DNA from 2 places in the Sinobaca sp. H24 genome. Region 2 is predicted to be linked to the other one. Evidence: riboswitches for the same ligand, from Rfam matches in the RefSeq annotation. Region 2 holds a riboswitch; the other holds the start of a gene.
What was found. Region 2 has a riboswitch for thiamine pyrophosphate ahead of MMY81_RS33935 (ATP-binding cassette domain-containing protein). Riboswitches for the same ligand answer to the same signal wherever they lie in the genome.
Positions count from the first base shown of each region.

Region 1: it holds a riboswitch for thiamine pyrophosphate, as region 2 does, so the genes downstream of both, MMY81_RS25065 (thiamine phosphate synthase) here and MMY81_RS33935 (ATP-binding cassette domain-containing protein) in region 2, are expected to answer to the same signal.

Region 1 covers NZ_JALBWT010000029.1:36,954-40,156, reverse strand. Annotated here, with positions in the region: gene MMY81_RS25080 (thiazole synthase) at 1-31, opposite strand, end outside; gene thiS (sulfur carrier protein ThiS) at 35-238, opposite strand; gene thiO (glycine oxidase ThiO) at 222-1,364, opposite strand; gene MMY81_RS25065 (thiamine phosphate synthase) at 1,365-1,970, opposite strand; TPP riboswitch at 2,023-2,130, opposite strand; gene MMY81_RS25060 (tautomerase family protein) at 2,264-2,476, shown strand; gene MMY81_RS25055 (FixH family protein) at 2,534-2,932, opposite strand; gene MMY81_RS25050 (AEC family transporter) at 3,004-3,203, opposite strand, start outside.
Region 2 covers NZ_JALBWT010000005.1:142,521-145,723, reverse strand. Annotated here, with positions in the region: partial or broken gene MMY81_RS09505 (potassium channel family protein) at 83-551, opposite strand; gene MMY81_RS09500 (DUF1516 family protein) at 585-935, opposite strand; TPP riboswitch at 1,082-1,184, shown strand; gene MMY81_RS33935 (ATP-binding cassette domain-containing protein) at 1,304-1,684, shown strand; gene MMY81_RS33930 (ATP-binding cassette domain-containing protein) at 1,704-2,072, shown strand; gene MMY81_RS09490 (ABC transporter permease) at 2,069-2,836, shown strand; gene MMY81_RS36250 (ABC transporter substrate-binding protein) at 2,833-3,203, shown strand, end outside.

The sequences.
Region 1 (3,203 bases), on a different contig from region 2:
ATGCTAAAGAAAATCCTCCAATATTCAGCATCTCTCATCCTCCTCCTACAAAATGAACAATTTCCAACCTGTCGTTTTCGTTCAGCAGCGATTCTTTCTGTTCAGGTTTAGTCAAAATTTCCCCGTTTTTTTCTACAACAGATTTTTTGTGTCCAACGTTAAAATGAGCAAGCAGCTGCTCGACAGATTCCACCATCTCCGGTATCTGCTGTTCTTCTCCATTAATGATAAGCTTCACTGGAAACACCTTCCTTTGTTTGTTTTCGATGGGGAGAAAACGCCCTCTCCCATTCCTGATTTATTGTCTCTCCACAAATGGTTCGGGCAAGCCAGACTCCTGTACCCGCTGAAAGCAGGATACCGTTCCGGTAATGCCCGGCTGCCATCCAGAGACCTTGATTGTCTATCGAACCAAGATAAGGTAGTCCATCTGCAGACTGCGGCCTGATACCGCTCCATGCCTGATTGAATTCCGCCCCGGCAAGACCCGGTACCAGCACGAATGCGCTTTTCAACAGGTCATGAATGGAACCGGCGTATACCTGCTTTTCCATACTTCCCGGATGCTCGGTTGCCCCGATAGTAACCGTGCCGTTTTTCTTCGGCACAAGATACACGTCTGGAGCGTGGATCGTTGACGTAAAGAGCTGTTTTTTTGGGCGGATCGATAAAATATCTCCTTTAACGGGAATCATTTCCGGCATGACGGCAATATCACCTTCCAGCAGGTCTGTCCAGGCTCCTCCTGCCATCACTACATGCTCCGCTTCAACTGTTATCTGTTCTGAAGTCACTTTATATCCCCCTGATTTCTTCTTAATAGAAGAAACGGAGGTATGCTCCATTATTTCTGCACCTAAATGAACAGCACTTTGGGCATAGGCGTGCGTTAGATATGGAGCCATCACCTGGCCGTCCTCCGGCATATAAAGAGCACCTTGAAAGGTCTCATCTTTAAGGTCTGGTTCTTTTTTCTGCAGGTCCTCCCGGGTCAGCCAGCTGACTTTTTCGCCTGCTTTCTGCTGAAACGAGAGCACCTCAAGCAGGTGGGTTGTTTCTTCATCCGTATGAGCCGTTTTAAGCATTCCGTTTTTGATATAGTCCACCTGTACATTCGAATAGGATTCCAGTTTAGGTACCAGCTCGTCGTACATCGCACGGCTCGCTCTTGCAAAATCAAAAAAAGCACCTTTACTATTAATCTCCACCTGGGCACCGAGCATACCGGCAGCGGCGCTGGAGGCCTCGCTGCCGATCGTGTTTCGTTCCAAAAGAAGCACCCGTTTTCCTTTTTCTGCGAGATGAAAGGCAGTTGAACAGCCATTAATACCGCCGCCGATCACTACGGTATGATAGGAAATCATTTATTTTCCCTCCTTGTTGAGTTTCGTAAAATAGGCGCAGGCCTGCCGCTCCGGATCTGCTGCTTCATAAAGACCCGACAGCATTGCAACCCCTGCAGCACCGGAGCGAATGCAGTCTTTCACCTGTTCAGGCGTAATTCCGCCGATGGCTATTACCGGCAGCTGTGACTCTCGGGCGATAATCGAAAGCTGCTGAAGCCCCCGCGGTTGAAGGCCTTGTTTACTACCTGTTGAAAATACATGCCCAAAAAACAAATAGTCCGCGCCGGCCTTTTCTTTTTCACGGGCAGCTTCTATGCTGTGAACAGACCAGCCGGTCATGAGGCTTTGTTCCGGCTTTTGTGCAGCAGCTTCTTTCAAATGAAAACCGGTTCCGCTGAAACAGCTTCTTTTTTCTTCGGGTATATTCAAGCGGATCTGCTCCGGCGGCACCCCTTCTTTCTGCAGAAATTCAATGGCGGTTCGTAACTCTTCAAGAGACCAGAGGGGCTCCCGAACGTGAAAACAATCCGTGTATTTTTTGATTTTTTTAGAAATGTGCATCCACTCTTCCAATGTCTGCCGGCCTGTCGACACCGCATGCAGTTCGTTTCGTTGTATATTCATTAAAAAAGCCGCCTTCCCCTGAGGGAAGACGGCTGTTGGTTTCTGCTGAGAGAAGCAGGACAAGCCACTTCCCTCCGCTGGTATATCCAGATCAGGTTCAAAGAGTCCCGAAGTATCACTTCAATCTCAGCCCTTTTAAAAGGCACCCCTAGTGGTAACACTATTAAATTGGTTCTAGTGTTTATCGTAAGCTATCATTGTTTGAATTGTCAATCAACATAAAGTAACTACTGTTTAAACTCGAAGAAAGCTTTATACTAAATGCATACGTTAATTAAAAGGAGAGATACATCATGCCATTTGTAAATATTAAAATTACGAAGGAACAAAAGCCCGCTACGCCGGAACAAAAGCAGCAGCTTATTGAAGGCGCGACAAAACTGCTTCAGGATGTTCTCGGAAAAAATCCGCAGACGACCGTCGTTGTGATTGATGAAGTGGAAACCGATAACTGGGGCATTGGAGCTAAATCCGTTTCGGAAATCCGCAAGAAAGACACGCTCTAATTCAAACAGCATAACTAATTTAAAAACAGGGAGGGCGTCTGCTGCCCTCCCATTTCTTTACTCTACTTCGAGTTCCTCTGTCGGCATGCTGTGCATATTACGGGCTGTCACGTGTGCTGTAATAAAATAAGTGCCGCTTTCTTCGAACGTATACTCCTGCGTGTATTCTCCGCTGCTTTTGTGCTCTCCTTCTATCTGCTCTCCCGTTTCCTGCTCCCCTTCTCTCCATATTTCAAATAAAACCTCGTTCGCATCCTCTACCGCTTCTCCTTCCTGCTCTACCTGAGCTTCAACCTGAACCGTTTCTCCAGCCTCCACTGTTTCATCCGTATGTATGGCTACTTCAATAGGTTCGGTGCTTGGAGGTTCGCTTTCGGCTTCTGATTCCCCGGAACCGCCGCATGCACTTAACAAAAGAAGCATAAAAGCTGTGCTTCCTGCTGCCCATTTTTTCATAAAAAAGCTCCCTTCTCTTTTTCGCTCTGCATCTTTCATTATATCGTGAGTGCGCTTTCTTTGTTACCCCCTCAAGTACCAATTATTAATAACAGTATCCAGAGGGAAGGAACGCTTAGAATCGTAGTGAGCAGCGTAATACTCGAAACCAGATCGGGGCTCGAATGAAACTCTACCGAAATCATCGCAATTGTGGCCGCGGTCGGCATTGCCACTGCCACTATCAGTACGGTACTTAAAAGATCATTTGTCTGCAGCAGTTCGGTTAGTC
Region 2 (3,203 bases):
TCGTTGGGACGAGGGGACACGTTAACGTCTATTTCGTTTAATAGCAAGGATGTGGCCCATATTGGTGGAGTCAATCAGCGTTTTACGGTAGTTTTTTTGTGGCATATACTTCTACAATCGTGTAGTCGTTGCTTAAGTCGATGAAATCAATAACCTTTTCGGAAGTCATATTGTGGGCTACGCGTATTCCCATATCAAATTCCGGGTGGACTACGCGGTCGGCGCCGATTTTATCAAGCACTTTCTGGTGGTATTTATTCTGGGCTTTGGCCCATACAATCGGCACATTCATATCTTTTAATACGAGTGTGGTGAGCACACTTGCCTGAATATGATCACCGATCGCGACGACAACATGGTCAAAGTTGCCAAGCCCTAACGACTTTAAGGCTTTTTTTTCATCTGTCTGGGTAGGTAACATATTCATCCACCTTTTCTTCATCCTGGTCAATGGCGAGAACTTCGTAGCCCAAATGATAGAGTTCACGGCAGATACTGCCTCCGAATCGGCCCAGGCCGATAACGGCAAATTGTTTTTTATTTTTTGGCATGAAAAAGCGCTCCTTTAGATGTCCATTTTTTTCCTACAGCAGAGAGATACCCTGGGGCAGTGTTAATCCGAGGATAACAGTAAATAGTACAAATCCTATCATAAACCGGGTAAACAGCCGGTGTCTGGTGTTTTTAAACAGCTGAACTAAGTAGACTTCGATTAAACCGACGCTGATAAAGCCGCAGGCAATTTTTAACAGCCCGCCCAGATAAACAGGACGGAGGCCAAGCACAAGCCCGCCGGTAAAAATGGCTGGAAGGTACATAAATCGCAGCACGTAGTGAAGAAGAACTGCCGTACGCTTCATATTGGTCTGGTGAAATAGCACCTGAAGGACGGCAGCAATAACAATAAGGTGTATGGTAAGTATTGTATCGGTCATAAAGCCTCTCCTAGCTAATGTAGACGTTTTCTTAATCATATCACGTGTGCTGAATATACAGGAGCAGAGATTTTTCTTTAAATAAAACTCCCGGTACAATCTGCTTTCAATGTATGCTATCTTTAAGAAGACAGATAATTTCATACCACAAGCACTAGGGGTGCTGAAAAGCTGAGAGGGATGTTGTTCATCCTAACCCTGGAACCTGATCTGGATAACACCAGCGGAGGGAAGTGCGGAAGGTTCACCTGAAGAAACAGCCGATCGAGCTGTTTTTATTGATAGAACTGATTTTTCCGCCGCTCCCCTGCTGGAGCGGCTTTTTTGTGTTGGGATTCCGGGATTGTGGTGGGGCAGGGAGGCAGAAAATGAATAAACGGTATAGACCTGAACATCAGGAGACAGCACTGGAATTTCGAGATGTGACCTACACATATAAAGGCAGTCAGAGGACGATTTTTCAACATGTACAGGCAGAGGTGAAGGAAGGTGAATTTGTCAGCCTGCTTGGGCCGAGCGGTTCTGGAAAATCCACGTTCTTCCGGTTGGCAGCAGGATTAAGTCATCCTGATCAGGGCACGGTTCTTCTGCATGGTTCTGTACCTGAAACAAGGCTTGGACGTGTCGGCTATATGCCGCAGCAGGATCTTCTGCTGCCCTGGCGGACTATTTTGGAAAATGGCATGCTTCCCCTGGAAATAAACGGGTCCCCAAAAAAGAAGCGGCGCGTAACGTGTCCGCCCATTTGAAAGCATTCGCCTGGACGGGGTGGAAAACCAATACCCGCATGAACTGTCCGGCGGAATGAGACAAAGAGTGTCTTTTCTCCGGGCGGTAGTAGGAGGCAGTGACATTCTTATGCTGGATGAGCCATTCAGTGCGCTTGATTCTATTACCCGATTTGCTGGGCAGATGGCCGGACAGACGCTGGTTTTCATTACCCATGATATAGAGGAAGCTTTGTTTCTATCGGACCATATTTTATTGTTTACGCAGCCGCCGATAGAGGGCCGTTTTACAGAGATTACGGTGCCGCTGTCAAGGCCGAGAAAAGAAAATGACCGTGACCATCCGGAGCTGGTAAAGCTGAAGCGGGAACTTATTAATAGGATGCGCAGAGAGGGCGGGATAATATGAATCGCTGGAAAAGCGCAGGCACCTCCTATACCGGTGCGGCTCTCCTGGCAGCTGCATTTTTTATCATTTGGGAAGCAGTGGCACGCTGGTACGATACGCCTTATATTCTTCCGGCGCCGTCTGCTGTGCTGCAGAGACTGGGGGAACTTGCCGATATTTTGTTTCTGGTGCACCTTCCGGCGACTTTTCTCGTTATCGTAACCGGCCTCGCAATCTCTATCGTTTGCGGAGTCGGTATTGCCGTTCTTATGAGCCGGAGCCGGGCGGTGGAAAAAAGTGTGTTTCCTTTGTTAATTACGTCACAGACCATCCCTATCATTGCGCTGGCGCCGATTTTCGTTTTGTGGTTCGGCTATTCGATGTGGAGCAAAGTCGCCGTCACGGTGCTGATTACCTTTTTTCCAATTACGGTTGGAGCGTTCGACGGCCTCCGCGCAGCCAGTAAAGATATGGAGGACCTGCTTCGTACGATGGGGGCAGGCAGCTGGCAGATTTTTAGAAAAGTTCAGGTTCCAATGGCCCTGCCTTCTTTTTATTCCGGGTTAAAGGTAGCGGTAACGCTCAGCGTTATAGGAGCCGCAATCGGGGAATGGCTGGGGGCGGATGCGGGCCTCGGTTATTTCAGCCGCAGAATGATGACACAGATGGACGCGGCTGGTGTATTTGCCCCAATTGTTTTGTTGTCTTTATTAGGCATCGGCCTGTTTTTGGGAGTGAAAGCGATCGAATATGCGACAACAAAAAAAGGAGGAAGAAGATCATGAAAAAGATTAACACATGGTTTAAACGATCGGGGATGCTGACTGCGGGGGTTTTGGTGCTGGCAGGCTGTGGGAATGAAAGCGGCGGGGATCAGCAGACAGAAAACAATGAGCTGCAGGAAGTCGATATTATGCTGGACTGGTATCCCAATGCGGTTCACAGCTACTTATACACGGCGCAGGAAAAGGGGTATTTTGAAGAAGAAGGGCTGGATGTAAATATTATGTTTCCTACCAATCCCACCGATCCTCTTAATCTGGCGGCAGCAGGAGAAGTAGATCTTGGCATCACATATCAGCCGGACGTCATTACGGCACGTACTGAAGGGATCCCGGTCGTGAGCGTAGCGGCTATTGTGAGGTCTCCGCT